Regions from separate parts of the Alteromonas sp. S005 genome, predicted to be linked through region 1. Evidence: riboswitches for the same ligand, from Rfam matches in the RefSeq annotation. Region 1 holds a riboswitch; the other holds the start of a gene.
What was found. A riboswitch is a leader RNA that binds a small molecule or an ion and turns the genes downstream of it on or off. The one in region 1 is predicted to bind thiamine pyrophosphate.
Positions count from the first base shown of each region.

Region 2: another riboswitch for thiamine pyrophosphate. It lies ahead of V7R55_RS04210 (TonB-dependent receptor); the one in region 1 lies ahead of thiC (phosphomethylpyrimidine synthase ThiC).

Region 1 covers NZ_JAZETN010000004.1:200,670-208,320, forward strand. Annotated here, with positions in the region: gene V7R55_RS07580 (uroporphyrinogen-III C-methyltransferase) at 1-113, shown strand, start outside; gene V7R55_RS07585 (heme biosynthesis HemY N-terminal domain-containing protein) at 110-1,285, shown strand; gene V7R55_RS07590 (NAD(P)H-dependent oxidoreductase) at 1,391-1,993, opposite strand; gene V7R55_RS07595 (haloalkane dehalogenase) at 2,003-2,899, opposite strand; gene V7R55_RS07600 (TetR/AcrR family transcriptional regulator) at 3,067-3,639, shown strand; TPP riboswitch at 3,750-3,861, shown strand; gene thiC (phosphomethylpyrimidine synthase ThiC) at 4,137-6,047, shown strand; gene thiE (thiamine phosphate synthase) at 6,044-7,651, shown strand, end outside.
Region 2 covers NZ_JAZETN010000002.1:367,094-374,744, forward strand. Annotated here, with positions in the region: gene V7R55_RS04190 (energy transducer TonB) at 1-162, shown strand, start outside; gene V7R55_RS04195 (hypothetical protein) at 165-1,430, shown strand; gene V7R55_RS04200 (GNAT family N-acetyltransferase) at 1,593-3,881, opposite strand; gene V7R55_RS04205 (acyl-CoA thioesterase) at 3,941-4,366, shown strand; TPP riboswitch at 4,496-4,599, shown strand; gene V7R55_RS04210 (TonB-dependent receptor) at 4,655-6,745, shown strand; gene V7R55_RS04215 (hypothetical protein) at 6,763-7,026, shown strand; gene pnuC (nicotinamide riboside transporter PnuC) at 7,026-7,651, shown strand, end outside; gene V7R55_RS04225 (phosphotransferase) at 7,636-7,651, shown strand, end outside.

The DNA of each region.
Region 1 (7,651 bases):
CCACCGATATATCACGCCCTATTCCAACAGAGTTAGCGTCACAAAAACCGCTAGAGCGTTTATTGGATAGCCGTGTTAAGCAGGTGTTCGGACAAGGAGCAAGTGCACTATGAAATGGTTAGCTATTGCCCTTGCGGTATTAGCCGCATTCGTTGTTGCGCTTATTGTTGGGCCAATGATACTTGGCGATAAAGGTTACGTACTTATTTCCCTAGGCAGTACTGCTATTGAAATGACCGTGATCAGCTTTTGTATTTTGGTCATTGGTGCCGTTATCGCTTGGTATGTGTTATCCCGTTTTGTTTTGTGGGCGTTAAGCTTAATTACAGGCTCACATAAATGGTTCGGCACCTTAGGTGAACGCAAGCGCAAGCGCGCGTTTTACGATGGACTGCACGCTATGGCCGCAGGTGACTTTGAGTCGGCACAAAAAGCATTAGGCAAAACCACCAACGGTGATTTTGAAGGCGTGAACTATCTAGCCTCAGCGCAAATTGCTTTTGCCAACGACGACTTAGCCAAAGCCCGTTATTTTCTGGTTCAGGCCACGGACTTTCCGAAAGCGAAAGTAGCGGCAACAGTCATGCATGCACGCATTGATGTAGCTGAAGAAAAGTTTGATGCAGCGCTAGAAAAGCTTAACGAACTAGACGAGCAAGACCGTGACAACAAGCAGGTTGTGCAGTTAAAAGCGCAAATTCTTGCCAAGCTAGGTAAATGGCAGATTCTTCAAGAGAATTTATCGGGCTGGCGTAAAGCCTTGCCTAAAGCTGACTACACCACGTGGAGCCAGCGTATTGCTAAAGGTAAGTTTGCCGAAATTGCCAGTAAGCAAGGTGCCGTTGAGCTAAAATCGTATTGGGATACACTGCCCCGCAAGCTGCGCCACGACGACGCTTATCGCGCCGCTTATGTTCAACAACTTCTTGACCAAGGTATGCATGCCGACGCTCAAAATTTATTAGTTGAATGGCAAAAACGTGGGCCGAACAGCGCGTTATTCGCGCTGTTCGCTCAGCTTAATATTCCTGATGCATCGCCATCATTACGTCTACTTGAAAGCTGGATAAAGCAAGACGAAGAAAACGTTGAGCTTTATTCCACGCTAGGTCAAGTGGCGTTCAACTCTGGTGATGACGTATTGGCGGAAAAAGCCCTGCTTAAAGCCACAAAAATGAAATCGCGCAAAGAGGATTTATTGCTTCTGTCTGCCATTAGCGAGCGCAAACACGATACTGCCGCCGCACTTCAGCTTTACAAAGAAAGTCAGCAGCTAGCAGTTTAGCCACATGATGTCGCCAAGCTAACCACGCGTGGCGAGTAAACTGAAAAGCCCCCATTAGTTGACGTTTCAACTGCTGGGGGCTTTTTTGTTTTGAAGATAAAATCGCTAGGCCATGCCTAGCTGCTCATATACCTCGTCTAGCTCGTCACGAATTTTTGCATTGGCGAAACTCAACCCGTTTCCACGTTTTTCATCATCAATAACGCGAACCCAAGACTTACCGTATCTCTCAACTTCATCGTCACTGCATGCATCTGCGTTAAACATGTACAGCGGCTGTGCGTAGTTCATCTGTGCTAAGTTTGCCGTAAGTTGGAAGGGTTTTAGTATTTCGGGCACGGTGGCAAACATGTCAAACCCGCTATAATTCTTCGCCTGTCCGCCGGCAGAACAAATAAGCATGAGATCTTTACCTTTCAGCTTGTCACCTTTGCTGCCATAAGCAAATTGATATTCAAGCACATCATCCAGCCACTTTTTAAGTAACGGTGTCATCGACCACCAATAAATAGGGAATTGAATAACAATACGATCGTGCTCTAAAAGCAGCTTTTGCTCCTTGTCTTTATCAATTTGAAAGTCGGGATACTCGTTGTACATATCGCGGCTTGTGGTCACTTTTCCAGATGCAATAATTTGCTTTTGCCAAGTATTATTCACTCTGGATGTTGCTAAGTTGGGGTGGAATACCAAGTGTAAAATCTTCATAACGCCCTCTTAAATAAGACCAAACTGTTTTAGTGCGGCAGATGCAACTGTTTCTCCGAACTCTTGAACGAAATGTCCGGCCTCCGGCACTTCCATTGGCTCTGGGCACCCCTTAATAACACCCTGCATGAAATGCATAACATCTGGCCCCAACATTTTGTCTTTCATACCAATAGCCATGAAGGTTTCCCCATCCCAATCATTCTTCCAAAAAGAGAAGGCTCTAGTAGAAGTTTCAATACACACTTGATCGGGGTTTGCGACAATTTTGGGAAACTTCAATACCCCTGATAAGTAACTGCTGTCAGGGAATGGTGCAGCGTAAGCGTTAGCTTCGTCTTCATTGATAGTAGGTGCATATTGCTTAAAAAAGTGCGACAGCGACAGCGGATTAGCTTTTACAATATCGTCATGCCATTCAATAAACGCTGGCGCAGTAACAGGCTCCACCAACAGCCCCGTATTCATAATGATTAAACGTTTAAACCGGCGCTGCATATCCATAGGCAATGTAAGCCCAAGTAAACCACCCCAGTCTTGGCATACCAATGTAATGTTTTTAAGGTCTAGGCGCTCAATAAGCTGTATCAAATAATTGCGGTGAAACTCGAAGGTGTAAGTATCTTCACCGATAGGTTTATCTGATTTACCAAAACCTAATAAATCGGGCGCAACGACACGACCACCCGCTTTAACAAACTCTGGAATCATTTTTCTGTATAAATAACTCCAAGCGGGCTCACCATGAAGACAAAGAAATACATTCTCTGCGCCTTTGCTACCTTCATCAATATAGTGGCCACGCAAGCCTTCATACCCTTCAAGATCATCTACATAGTTGGGCTCAAAAGGGTAATCAACGAGATTTTTAAATCTGTCATCGGGGGTTCTTAACGCTTTAATCATCACACATCCTCATAAACTCGGCTTCAACACCACAAATTAGGTCATACGACCTAATCATTGAAACATTAGGTCATCCGACCTAAAATATCAAGCCGTTATTTTGGAAAAATCACCGCGCTTTAGGTAAATTACTCAAAGTGAAGAAAAAATTGATAAGCAAAGGCAGCATGAAAAAAAGCGAAAAATCACAGAAAATATTAGACGTCGCATTAACTTTGCTAAAAAATGAGGGTGACTATGGTGTAACCATGAGGCAAGTTGCTGCTGGTGCAAATATGACATTAAGCAACGTGCAGTATTACTTCAAAAACAAAGATAACTTGCTTGTTACTCTTGCCGACCGTTACTTTCAATCGTGCCTGTCTGAAATGCGCGAAATGCCCAAACTTACGTCTGAAGCTACCCTACATGAAGACCTTACATCCTTAGTAAAAGCGTTTTTATGCCACGGACTTGAATTGTCAGAAATGTGTCGTATATTTCGCGAATATTGGGCAATTTCCACTAGAAATGCTGCCATTGAACAGTATTTAAAGGCCTATTACCAATCATCTGCACAGGTGCTTAATGCTATTTTCAGCCCTGTAGCTGCAACACCAGACAACGCCTCAAAAGCGGTGGCGTTATTCATACCCTTTGTAGAAGGCTATTCGATTACCGCCATGTCGCTAACAACCGACTTCGAAGGTGACGTTAAAGATATGTGCGATTTATTACACATGATTTTGCTTCGCCCATAGTGCGACTTTTAGCATTTCCCTACTCTTCAGCACTTGTAATCTTTTCGGCATTGACGATATAGTAAAAAGGAATTGTTGATTTGTGTTGTGTAATTAACACGAATCAAAGTAACAACTTGTCGGAGTGCTTCACTGGTAATCCAGTAAGCTGAGACCACGAAAGTGGGATCCGTAGAACCTGATCAGGCTAATACCTGCGAAGGGAACAAGAAAATGCAATGTGTGCAATACCAAGCACTAGCTTGGCATTGTGAAGCGAAGTTATTTAGCTGTTGATGCTAAACACACCACGCTTTACGACACTTTGAGTCACTCATAGTCAGTTGTTTAAGTGGGTTACCCAATGAACATCAACACAGGTTAAGCGTGTAATTTTCGTAGCCTAATCTGAATAGCCCGCTAACGTAAAAGGTCTAGCCCCTTCTGCACTTACACTTTGTATTCTCCTTCACTCCTGACAAGCATTTTTAGAACCTATACTTACAAGGTAAAATGCTATGTCGAACAGACGCGAACAACGCCAACAAGCTCAGCAATTCATAAATGAACTAGCGGGCGAAGCTTATCCCAATTCAACTCGCCACTACGAGTGTGGCAGCCGCGACGATATCCGCGTTACCATGCGCCTTATCCACCAGCACGACAGCCTAGTCGGTGGCACCGAAGAAAGCCCCATTCTAGAGCCTAACCCACCAATTCCGGTGTACGATACCTCTGGACCCTACGGCGACCCGCAAGAAAACATAGATGTGCACAAAGGTTTAAGCCCACTTCGCCAAAAGTGGATTGAAGAGCGCAGCGATACCATCGAACTAGCAGGTGTATCATCAAGCTTTGCGAAAGAGCGTGAAAACGACATTTTTACCGAAGATTTCCGCTTTATCCGCAGCCGCAAACCGTTAAAAGCGAAGGCAGGTAAGAACGTCACCCAGCTTCACTACGCAAGGCAGGGCATTATTACCCCTGAAATGGAATACATTGCCATACGTGAAAACATGGGCCGCCAAGCCATTAAAGACGCCGAGCTAACGCAGCAACACAAGGGCGAGCACTTCGGCGCGAATTTGCCCGATACCATTACGCCTGAGTTTGTACGCCAGGAAGTTGCCGCAGGCCGCGCCATTATTCCGTGTAACATTAATCACCCCGAACTAGAGCCAATGATTATCGGCCGCAATTTCTTGGTGAAAATTAACGCCAACATTGGGAATTCGGCGGTAACCTCGTCTATCGAAGAAGAGGTAGAAAAGCTTGTTTGGTCAACGCGCTGGGGCGCAGATACCATCATGGACCTTTCTACCGGCAGAAATATTCACGAAACCCGCGAATGGCTGCTGCGAAATAGCCCGGTACCTCTTGGCACCGTACCTATTTATCAAGCGCTAGAAAAAGTAAACGGCATAGCCGAAGACTTAACCTGGGAGATGTTTAAAGACACGCTCATCGAACAAGCCGAGCAAGGAGTGGATTACTTCACCATTCACGCAGGCGTACTGTTAGAGTACGTGCACCTTACCGCAAAACGGGTTACTGGCATTGTCTCGCGCGGCGGTTCAATCATGGCGAAGTGGTGCTTAAGCCATCACCAGCAAAGCTTTTTGTACGAACATTTCCACGAAATCTGCGAAATTTGCGCTAAGTACGATGTAGCGCTGTCGCTAGGTGATGGCTTGCGCCCTGGAAGCGTTGCCGATGCCAACGATGATGCGCAGTTCTCTGAATTACGTACCTTGGGTGAGCTGACCAAAATAGCCTGGGAATACGATGTTCAGGTAATGATTGAAGGCCCAGGGCACGTACCAATGCACATGATTAAAGCAAACATGGAAGAGCAGCTTAAGCACTGTCACGAAGCGCCGTTTTATACCCTTGGCCCCCTCACCACCGATATCGCTCCTGGCTACGATCACTTCACCTCAGGTATTGGCGCCGCCATGATTGGTTGGTATGGCTGCGCAATGCTGTGCTACGTAACCCCAAAAGAACATTTAGGTTTACCTAACAAAGAAGACGTTAAGCAGGGGCTTATTACCTACAAAATAGCGGCTCACGCTGCCGACTTAGCGAAAGGTCACCCCGGCGCGCAAATACGCGACAACGCTATGTCGAAAGCGCGCTTCGAGTTTAGATGGGAAGATCAGTTTAACCTTGCATTAGACCCCCACACTGCTCGCGCTTATCACGATGAAACCTTGCCGCAGGCCTCTGGCAAAGTTGCGCACTTTTGTTCTATGTGCGGCCCTAAATTTTGCAGCATGAAAATTTCTCAAGAAGTACGTGATGTCGCTAAACAAGCAGAAACCCAAGAGCTTGAGAAAGAAAAAGGCATGAAAGACATGGCTGATGCATTTAATCAGTCGGGTGCTCAGCTTTATCACACAGTAGATAGCAAGGTAGAGTTGCCATGACAAACCGCCACCTTACTAAACCCGTACTAGAGCCACCTAGCATAAGGCTGCCGGCGGTATGGTGCATAGGCGGCGTTGACTCAAGTGGTGGCGCGGGTATAACCCGCGACGCCATCACGCTTGCCGATTTAAGCGTTCATGCCTGTGTGCTCACCACACAACTTACCGTGCAATCAAACCAGCATCTGCTTAGCAAAGAAAGCATGAGTGCATCTGCGCTGAACCAGCAGTGGCAAGTACTTTACGAAGATACGCCACCACGCGCCATTAAAGTTGGCGCTGTCGCAAACGATGAACAAGCGCTTTTACTATGCGCACGTATTCAATCGTTAAAAAAACCTCGCCCCTTTGTGATATGGGACCCTGTGCAGTCTTCTTCATCTGGCGGCATGTTAAGCGACTTAAGCGAAAGCGTTGTTGACGAGTTGCTGAATACAGTTGATTTGGTCACCCCAAATATTGACGAGCTAGCTTGGCTGTCTAATTTGCCGGTAAACGACGATACTAGCCTAGCGTCAGCAATAAACCGGCTTATTGGAAAAGGGGCAAAGAGTGTTTACGTTAAAGGCGGCCACGCCGAGTGGCAAACTCAGGTATATGACACCTTTGTTTGCGCCTCGCACACCCTTCACTTTAGTCAACCGATAATCGATAACGGTAAACTTCGGGGTACTGGCTGCATGTTAGCAAGTGCGATTGCAGGTTTTATTGTTAACGACTATTGCATTGAAGATGCGCTCACCCTAGCAAATGCCTATGTATGCGAAGTAAGGCGAAATACCCTTTGCAAGCCCGATATTAATAGCGCTAAGGTCCATAGTAATGGGACAAGTTTGCCCACGTATTTCCCTCGAACTAACGGTTTTCCCGCAAACGCCGCAAGTTTTCCAAAGGTAGATTTTCACCAAGGTAGCGCTGTTTATTACAATAAAGATTTAAGCCTAAATTTTCCGTCGAACAGCGACGTACCCTCAGAAAGTACAAAAGCTAATATAGTCCAATTTCCTACACTTACTCATACGAACCTAGGCATTTACCCCGTAGTAGACAGCGTTGAGTGGATAGCGAGACTTTGGCCAACGGGCGTAAAAATTATCCAGCTGAGGGTGAAGAAAGGTTCACAACAAGACATTCGCCAACAGATTAAAGATGCCATTGAGTTAGTGGAGCACACCAACTGTCAGTTATTTATTAACGACTATTGGGAGTTAGCCATAGAGCTAGGCGCTTATGGCGTACATCTAGGTCAAGAAGATCTCGACACTGCAGATTTAAACGCTATTCAAAGTGCCGGGCTTAGACTGGGTATTTCAACCCATGGATTCGCTGAAATTCAGCGCGTTCGCGCGCTAAACCCTTCTTACATTGCCCTTGGCCATATATTTCCAACCAATACCAAAGATATGCCGTCTAAACCCCAAGGTGTAGAGCGCTTGGCAAAATATGTGAAGCTGTGTGAAGGCATACCTACCGTGGCCATTGGCGGTATTAATTTATCACGTATAAATGACGTGGCTAAAACCGGGGTTGACGGGATTGCCGTGGTTAGTGCCATTACACACGCGGAGCATCCTCTGCAAGCATACCAAGCGCTAGCGCAGGAG
Region 2 (7,651 bases), on a different contig from region 1:
GTTGAAGATATCGAAGTTATTGAAGCTGAACCTAAGCGTGTATTTGACCGTGAAGCACGTCGTGCTCTACGTAAGTGGAAATACAAGCCTAAGATTGTAGATGGCAAGCCGGTTAAGCAACCTGGCATGTTCGTACAGCTAGACTTTAAACTGGAGCAATGATCATGATGAAACGTACATTCAAAATGTCAGCCGTTGCTTTAGTGTTAGGCGCAGGTGCGGTGCTTTCAGCACCCGCTGCCCTAGCGCAGACATCACCTGTTGTTTGTCCTGGCTATGAGAAAGGAAAAACAACGCTTGTAGGTGAGCGTACCGGTAAGAAAGTTCAAAAAGCTTTCGAATTTTACAATGAAGACCTGGTAGATGAGGCGTTAAACGTTCTTTATGAAATCGATCCTTCCGAGGATTTTGATAAGGCGTACGTTAATCGCTTCATTGGTAACCTACTTGCAGCGCAGGAAGGCCAAGGTGGAAAGGCTTATAACTACCTTGTCGATTCTGTTAAAAACAAAGTGCTAAACGACCTAGAGCACGCTCAAACACTTAAGCTTTTAGGTGACTTGAGCATGCAGGAAGAGAAGTATACCGACGCTGTAAAATGGTATAACAGTTGGATGGACTTCACGTGTAAAGAAGATGCCGACGTTTATACTCGCTTGACTCAGGCTTATTATGAATCTAAGCAATTAGATAAAATGATTGAGCCAGCAGATAGAGCTATTGCTTTATACGAAGAGCCAAACAAGAATCCGTATGTTTTGAAACTTACCTCTTATTACGAGCGTAAGATGTATGACCAGACGGTTCTTGTAGCAGAAGAACTTGTTCGTAAATTCCCTGAAGAGCCACGGTGGTGGACTCAGCTAGGTATGTTCTACTTACAGGTCGAAGAGTATAAGAAAGCATTGTCTTCTTTCGAACTTGCAGATATGCAAGGTTTCTTGAAGAAAGAAAGTGAAGCTAAAGCGCTAGCTCAGCTCTACCAAAGTAATGGTATGCCGTACCGCGGTGCGAAGACTTTGGAAAAGTTCATCAAAGCTGGTGTGCTTGAAGAAACCGCTGAATTAACGGCTAGTATAGCGAATGCTTATCACGCCGCTAAAGATTTCAAAACTGCAGCTAAGCTATATGCGAAAGCCGCAGCAGAGACTTCTGATCCAGAATATTATCGCAAGCAAGGTACCTTGTTGCTTATCGCTGAAGATTACAAAGGAGCGGTTAAAGCTCTTGAGAATGCTCTTGAGCGTGGTATCGAAAATCCCGAAAAAGTTCACTTTACGCTTATGGAAGCGAACTTTTATGCTGGAGATTATCGAGCTGCGTACAAGCACGTTCAAGAGGCTAAAAAAGATCGCTCACTACGTCGTAATGCGGCAGCGTGGGAACCTTACATAAAGGAAAAAGCGAAAAACCGCGGTATTAATATTTAATATCCGGAATTAGCTACAAAAGCCTCCCTTGGGAGGCTTTTTTTTGCTTTTAGTTTAAGTGTAAGCTTTTAGAGTAGAAAAAACGTCGTGAAAGTGACTTGTTTGAATGGCTATAGCGTATAACGCATCTAACGGTAATTCACTTTACAGTGTCCAAGAAAGTTACTCAAATGCAGGGCGCAATATTGCTCTAATTGCTGCTGTAGACCCCTTCACACCGTTCACTTTAAAACCGTTGTCTTCCAATACCTCTCTTACAAGCGTCATATTCATATCTGATGCTTCAAATAGTGATATGAGGTAACGTTGAGTATTCATTATTTTTTTAAGCTTATTGAGTACGTATAGGTGAGCACTAAGCAATTCAGTGCCGCTATTGCCTTTGTTTTCTTGTTTGTCACTTATCGCTTCAGGGCGGAGTTTGGCATCGCTTGATAATTTTCTCAGTATGGGCCAAATATCATCTAGCGTTCGCGTTCCTTGGGTAAAGTGGTTTAGCTTGTTTATATAGATTTCTAGCACAGAGCTAGGAAGTTCGTGGAGGTTAAGTGAACTAAGGAAACTCGCTTTGAGGGCTAGAGCTTTTTCAACTAGTTCACCGGTATACTTGTTAAGAGGTAACACAGCCAAAGCGCTAGTTTCACCACTAGCTTTATTAGGTTTTCGACCATAATCAACGATATGAAAGCCATTGCTAGACCAAAATCCATCAAGCCTATTTGTCGCTCCGTAAGACGTTGATATTGCATCAATAGCGCGCTCATGGGCTTTTTCTATTATTTTTTTGATTAGTTGGCCACCAATACCTTTATTTTGAAGCTTTGGGTGAACAGCAATTCGGTTAATTCGCCAATAGCTTTGTGTAGCTGCTTTAAAGTCGACAGACAGCAGTGTTAATCGTTGCGCTCCTAGGTGACCTTTGGGACGTCGCTTACCTTCTGCTATATCAAGAGCAAGATCGCTCAGGTAGTCTCCGCCTTCTATGTTAATTATTGCTGTAGCAAGTACTAGGTCTTTAACTTTAAAAGTCACGACCAGAACATCTGGACTGTCCATTAGGCGCATGAAATCGTCAGGCGTGGTCTGGTAGTGAGCAAGTGAAAGCAAAGACATGATTTGCTGCAGCATGCTCTCGTCTACATCCTCAAAAGAGCAAATAGTAAACTCGCCTGCCGCTAATACCTCTGAGATATCGAGTGATGTAAGAGAGGCTATAGTCTTTTGTATACTGCTTTGTGAATTGGCGCTGCAATCAATACCTTTCACGCAACCATTTTCAAACAAACAGGTTTGATTTAAAAAGGCCTCAATTGGATCGTTTTCAGCCCAACGTAAAGAAGTCGATAGCGTTAGGTGTAAAGTCCCCTTTGGCAAGGAGGGAATGAGTTTATGAATAAACCCCTTTCCTGAGCCTTCGTAGCCTAAAAGTGTGGTGCTTAAAACCCACTGTGGGTTATAGGCTATTATACGTTTGATAACGGGAAGTGGCATGGACGCAGCCTCATCCACTATTACGAGGTCATATTTCGTATTTTCTATGTCAAAAAGCAACTCACTATCGGGCGGAACCCACTTAACTAAGCCTTTAGGCGCGGTTTGTTGTTTCGCTCGCCGAGTTTCCAAACTTGCTACTTGCGACATATACATTTTGACGTTCAGCTTGTCTGCTTCTTCAGATTCTGTAAAGCGGGATAAAACATGAGTTACATTTTCACTACGCTCGCTGGTAAGCAGAACGTTCTTACCTTCTTTGATAACGCTATCAATAAACAGGCCTAAGAGGGATGATTTACCCCTACCTCTTGGCGCTGTGATTAGCGCGTTAAGGCAATTAAGCATATATGCCTGATGCAATTGATAGTACGCGTGCTCTTGCTCTTTAGAGCGAAATCGGGCATGTGTATGCTCGTTGTGAATGGATTCTTGTTTTACACAGTAACTAGAAATATCGGGAAGAACAGTTTCTATTTCAGTATGAAAACCCACGTATGGGTTTTCACGCAAGTTCTTAATAAAGCGAGAACGGTATCGACTATGGTTAAGCGTAAACCCTTCTGATAAGAACGGCACCGATATATTCTCGACCCACTCGTCAGATTTTGGGCAAATAAGTATTAAGCAGCCACTACGCTTAACAATACCCGCTACTGCCATAATGTCACCAGGCTTAAAAGCGTCGCGGCAATCCAATATGGCAATGTCACACTCGACGCCAAGCACTTGCTTTCGCATCTTTCCTTTTAAAGCGTTGCCAGTGAGGTTCGAAATACTTAAGGATGACACCTCATCGGTTAAGTTTCGAAGGTTGGATAAAGTAGCTTCACAAAAGCTATTACTGCCTGAAATAACCAACATTCTTCGGTGAAGTAGAGTAGTAACACGTGAGCCATTTTCGCAGCTATTTTTACTGTAGGGGGCAAGAAGCCATTCGCGTAATTGAGTTAGCGCCATGAATCAACTTTTTAGGTATAATCTAACGCTATATTAGCGATTTATTGTGAGGAATTCGAATGCGCTTTCTTTCTCGGCGTTTAGTTATGCCAAATGATCTTAATTACGCCAATTCTTTGTTCGGTGGCCGCGCGTTAGAATGGATAGACGAAGAGGCTGCCATTTGGGCAATTTGCCAGTTAGAGACCAATTGTTTGGTGACTAAGCATATTGGTGAAATTAGCTTTGAATCACCTGCGATGCAGGGTGACATAGTAGAGTTTGGATTGGAAACCAAGGCGGTAGGCCGCACTTCGATTACTGTAAGCTGTTTGGTGAGAAACAAGGCTACTAAAAAAACTATCTGCTTTGCAGATGACATCGTTTTCGTAAAGGTTGACCCGGAAACTCGCCAACCAACAGCACACGGCAAAACGCTAGAAGGGTTAAAAGCACAGACTGACGATGAAGTACGTCGTCTTAATATGAATATTGACGCTGAATAGCCTCGGGCTTTCAATACCTTATATCTTATAAATATTGTAACCTTAGCTTGATGTCTTATCTGCTTGACGGCGTGTATCGAACTGGTAGACTCCGTCGCAGACGTTGAGGCTACTATTTGAGTGGCTCAACACTATACCAAGGGGTGTCCGTTATCGGTCTGAGATCCACACTTGTGGGAACCCTTAAACCTGATCCGGATAATACCGGCGTAGGGATGGTTCACAGCATAGCCTTATCACCTGCCGTTAGACCCGGATCTTTTTTCTTCAATAAGAACAAGAGATCCCATGTATAAAACACTTTTCACACTATCATTGTTAGCAAGTTCTGTTGCTGCCTATGCACAAGAATCTGCAGTGAACGACACGTCAAAAAACACGCCTTCTGACATTGAACGGGTTGTTGTATCTGGTGACTTTCGACAAACAACACTTGACCAGCTAAGTGCTAGCGCAACTATTTTAGACCAAGAGCGCCTTCGCAGCAGACAGCCGAGTCATATCGACAGTGTGTTAAACAGTATTCCAAATGTTAATTTTGCGGCGGGTGCGTCTCGTGGCCGCTTCGTGCAAATTCGTGGTATTGGTGAGCGTAGCCAGTTTGCTGAACCCATCAACCCTTCGGTGAGCTTTATTGTCGATGAATTTGATTTTTCAGGCCTTGCTGCAGCAGGTATCATTTTTGACACGAAACAATTAGAAGTTTATCGCGGACCTCAGGCTACGCTTTACGGTACAGGTGCACTGGCTGGGGCGGTTAAATTATCCAGCAATAACGTGGGTAGCGACGCGCCAGACTATGTAGAAGCCCGCATTGGTAACAAAGACAGTTACCGCATCGAGGGAGCAACGGGTAACGATATCAATTCCGACTGGGGTTATCGCGTAGCGTTAGTGCATAACCGTAGCGATGGCTTTGTAGAGAATACATTCCTAGATAGAAACGATACCAATAATATTGACGAAACTGCTTTGCGATTTGCTGTTGAAGGCAGCGTGGATGAACGAACCACACTTGCTCTTACCTACCGCTGGTATGATATTGACAACGGCTACGATGCATTTTCCCTTGATAACGACAACAAAACACTGTCTGACGAGCCGGGTTTTGACGAGCATCAAACTCACGCAGTAAGCGCACGCTCAACAACGAGTACAGCCGCAGGGGACTTCATACTTATTGCCACTCATGCCTCTCATAACATTGCTTATGGATATGATGAAGACTGGACATTCACGGGTTTTCACCCTTGGGGTTACACATCTTTTGATGCTTACTACCGCGATGTTGAAACGCAAACCGGTGAGGTGCGTTTCGTGTCGTCTGACAGTGCTGCGCTTTTCGACGGTATGACAGATTGGACCTTAGGCATATTTTATAAAAACACAGAAGAAAAGTTACTTCGTCAGTACACATACCTTGATAGTGACTTTGCCAGTGAATATACCCCAACGACTACCGCTATCTATGCTCAGACTGAAAGCCGTTTGAAGGACAACTTAGTGCTTGTAGCTGGGTTGAGAGTAGAAAACTATGACTTCGACTACGCCGATAACAACCAACTTACACGCGCGTTTGACACCACCATGGTTGGCGGAAAAGTAGCGCTTCAATACACCCAAGGCGATCACTTCTACTACGGCAGCATTTCGCGCGGTTTTAAAGGCGCTGGCTTTAACCCGGACAGCCGAGTGAACGATAGTCAGCGTTTCTTCGACGAAGAATACAACTGGAACTATGAGGTGGGTGTAAAAGGCCCATTGCTAACGCCTGATCTTATTGCTCGTGCTGCGATTTTCTACATGGACAGGACAGATACTCAGATAAGTGATTTTGATGTTGTTACCCGTGATGACGGCACGGCCGGTTTTGTTGATATTATCGATAATGCTGACTTAGGCACAAACAAAGGGGCAGAGCTTGAACTAAGCTGGTTTGCTAGCGATGCATGGCAGTTAGATGCAAGTGTTGGTTACCTAAGCGCCACATTTGAAGGGTATAGACTAGCAGACGGTACTGAAGTGTCTGAGCAAAGACAGGCTCAATCACCTAAGTGGACGGCAAACCTTTACAGTGAGTACGCACTTACAGACACCATACTATGGCGAGTAGATGTAGACTATAAAAGCGAATACCGTTTTTCTGACGGCCATGATGTAACTGCGCCAAGTACGACTCTGGTTAACTCTGAAATTGTTGTGTTACACGGTGATTGGCAGACCTCGTTATGGATCCAAAATGCATTTGACCGCGAGTATTACACTCGAGGTTTTGGTGGTTTTAGCAACGACCCTCGCGATGAATACGCGTTTAACGAACCATATTACCAAATAGGTAACGGTCGCCAGTTTGGTATCACTGTTAAGTACGCGTTTTAAAATAAAAGGAAACAGACATGCAAGTTATGGTTGAACTGTCGTTGTACCCTTTGGTTAACGAATATATTCCGCCTATTCAAGATTTTATTGATAGGTTAAATAGCTACGGCGATATCACGGTGACAACATGTTCTACTAGTACCCAGGTTACGGGGGATTACGCTGTAGTAATGAAAATACTCGGCGACGAAATGCAGAGAACTCACGAAGAAGTAGGGCAGGCCATATTCGTTGCTAAGTTTCTAAATTTCGATGCTATGCAAGCAAGAAAGTCATCTTAATGGCTAACTTCTTTTCAGAGTTTACTTCTCAAATTGCCGCTACTTCATTGTTAGAATGGGTAGCGGTTGTACTTGCCATCGCGTATGTATTATTAGCAGCTAAACAAAATAGCTGGTGTTGGCTGTGCGCCTTTGTAAGTACAGCAATTTACACCTGGCTATTTTGGCAAGTAACCTTGCCATTCCAGTCGGCGCTTAACTTCTTTTACATGATAATGGCGGGGTATGGTTATTATCAGTGGTCGAAAGGGGCGGAAGAAGGCGAGGTTAAGCCAGTTCTTCATTGGCCGCTTTGGTTGCACTTGATCATTGTCCCAAGCATGCTATTACTTGCTTGGGGTCTTTCTGAAGTGGCTGGTTCGCAATTTAATAGTGAGTACCTACTATTAGATGCAAGCATTAACTTACTAAGTGTGGTCACGACATTTATGGTGGCACATAAAATTTTGCAAAACTGGGTTTACTGGTTTTTCATTAATCTAGCTTCGGCATATTTATACCTGCAAGTGGGCTATGCATTGTCTGCTTGCCTTTTCCTAGGTTATGTAGGCTTCGCAGTATTTGGTTATTATCAATGGCTTGTACAATATAAGAAACAAGGTGAACAGGTTGGATATCATCGCCA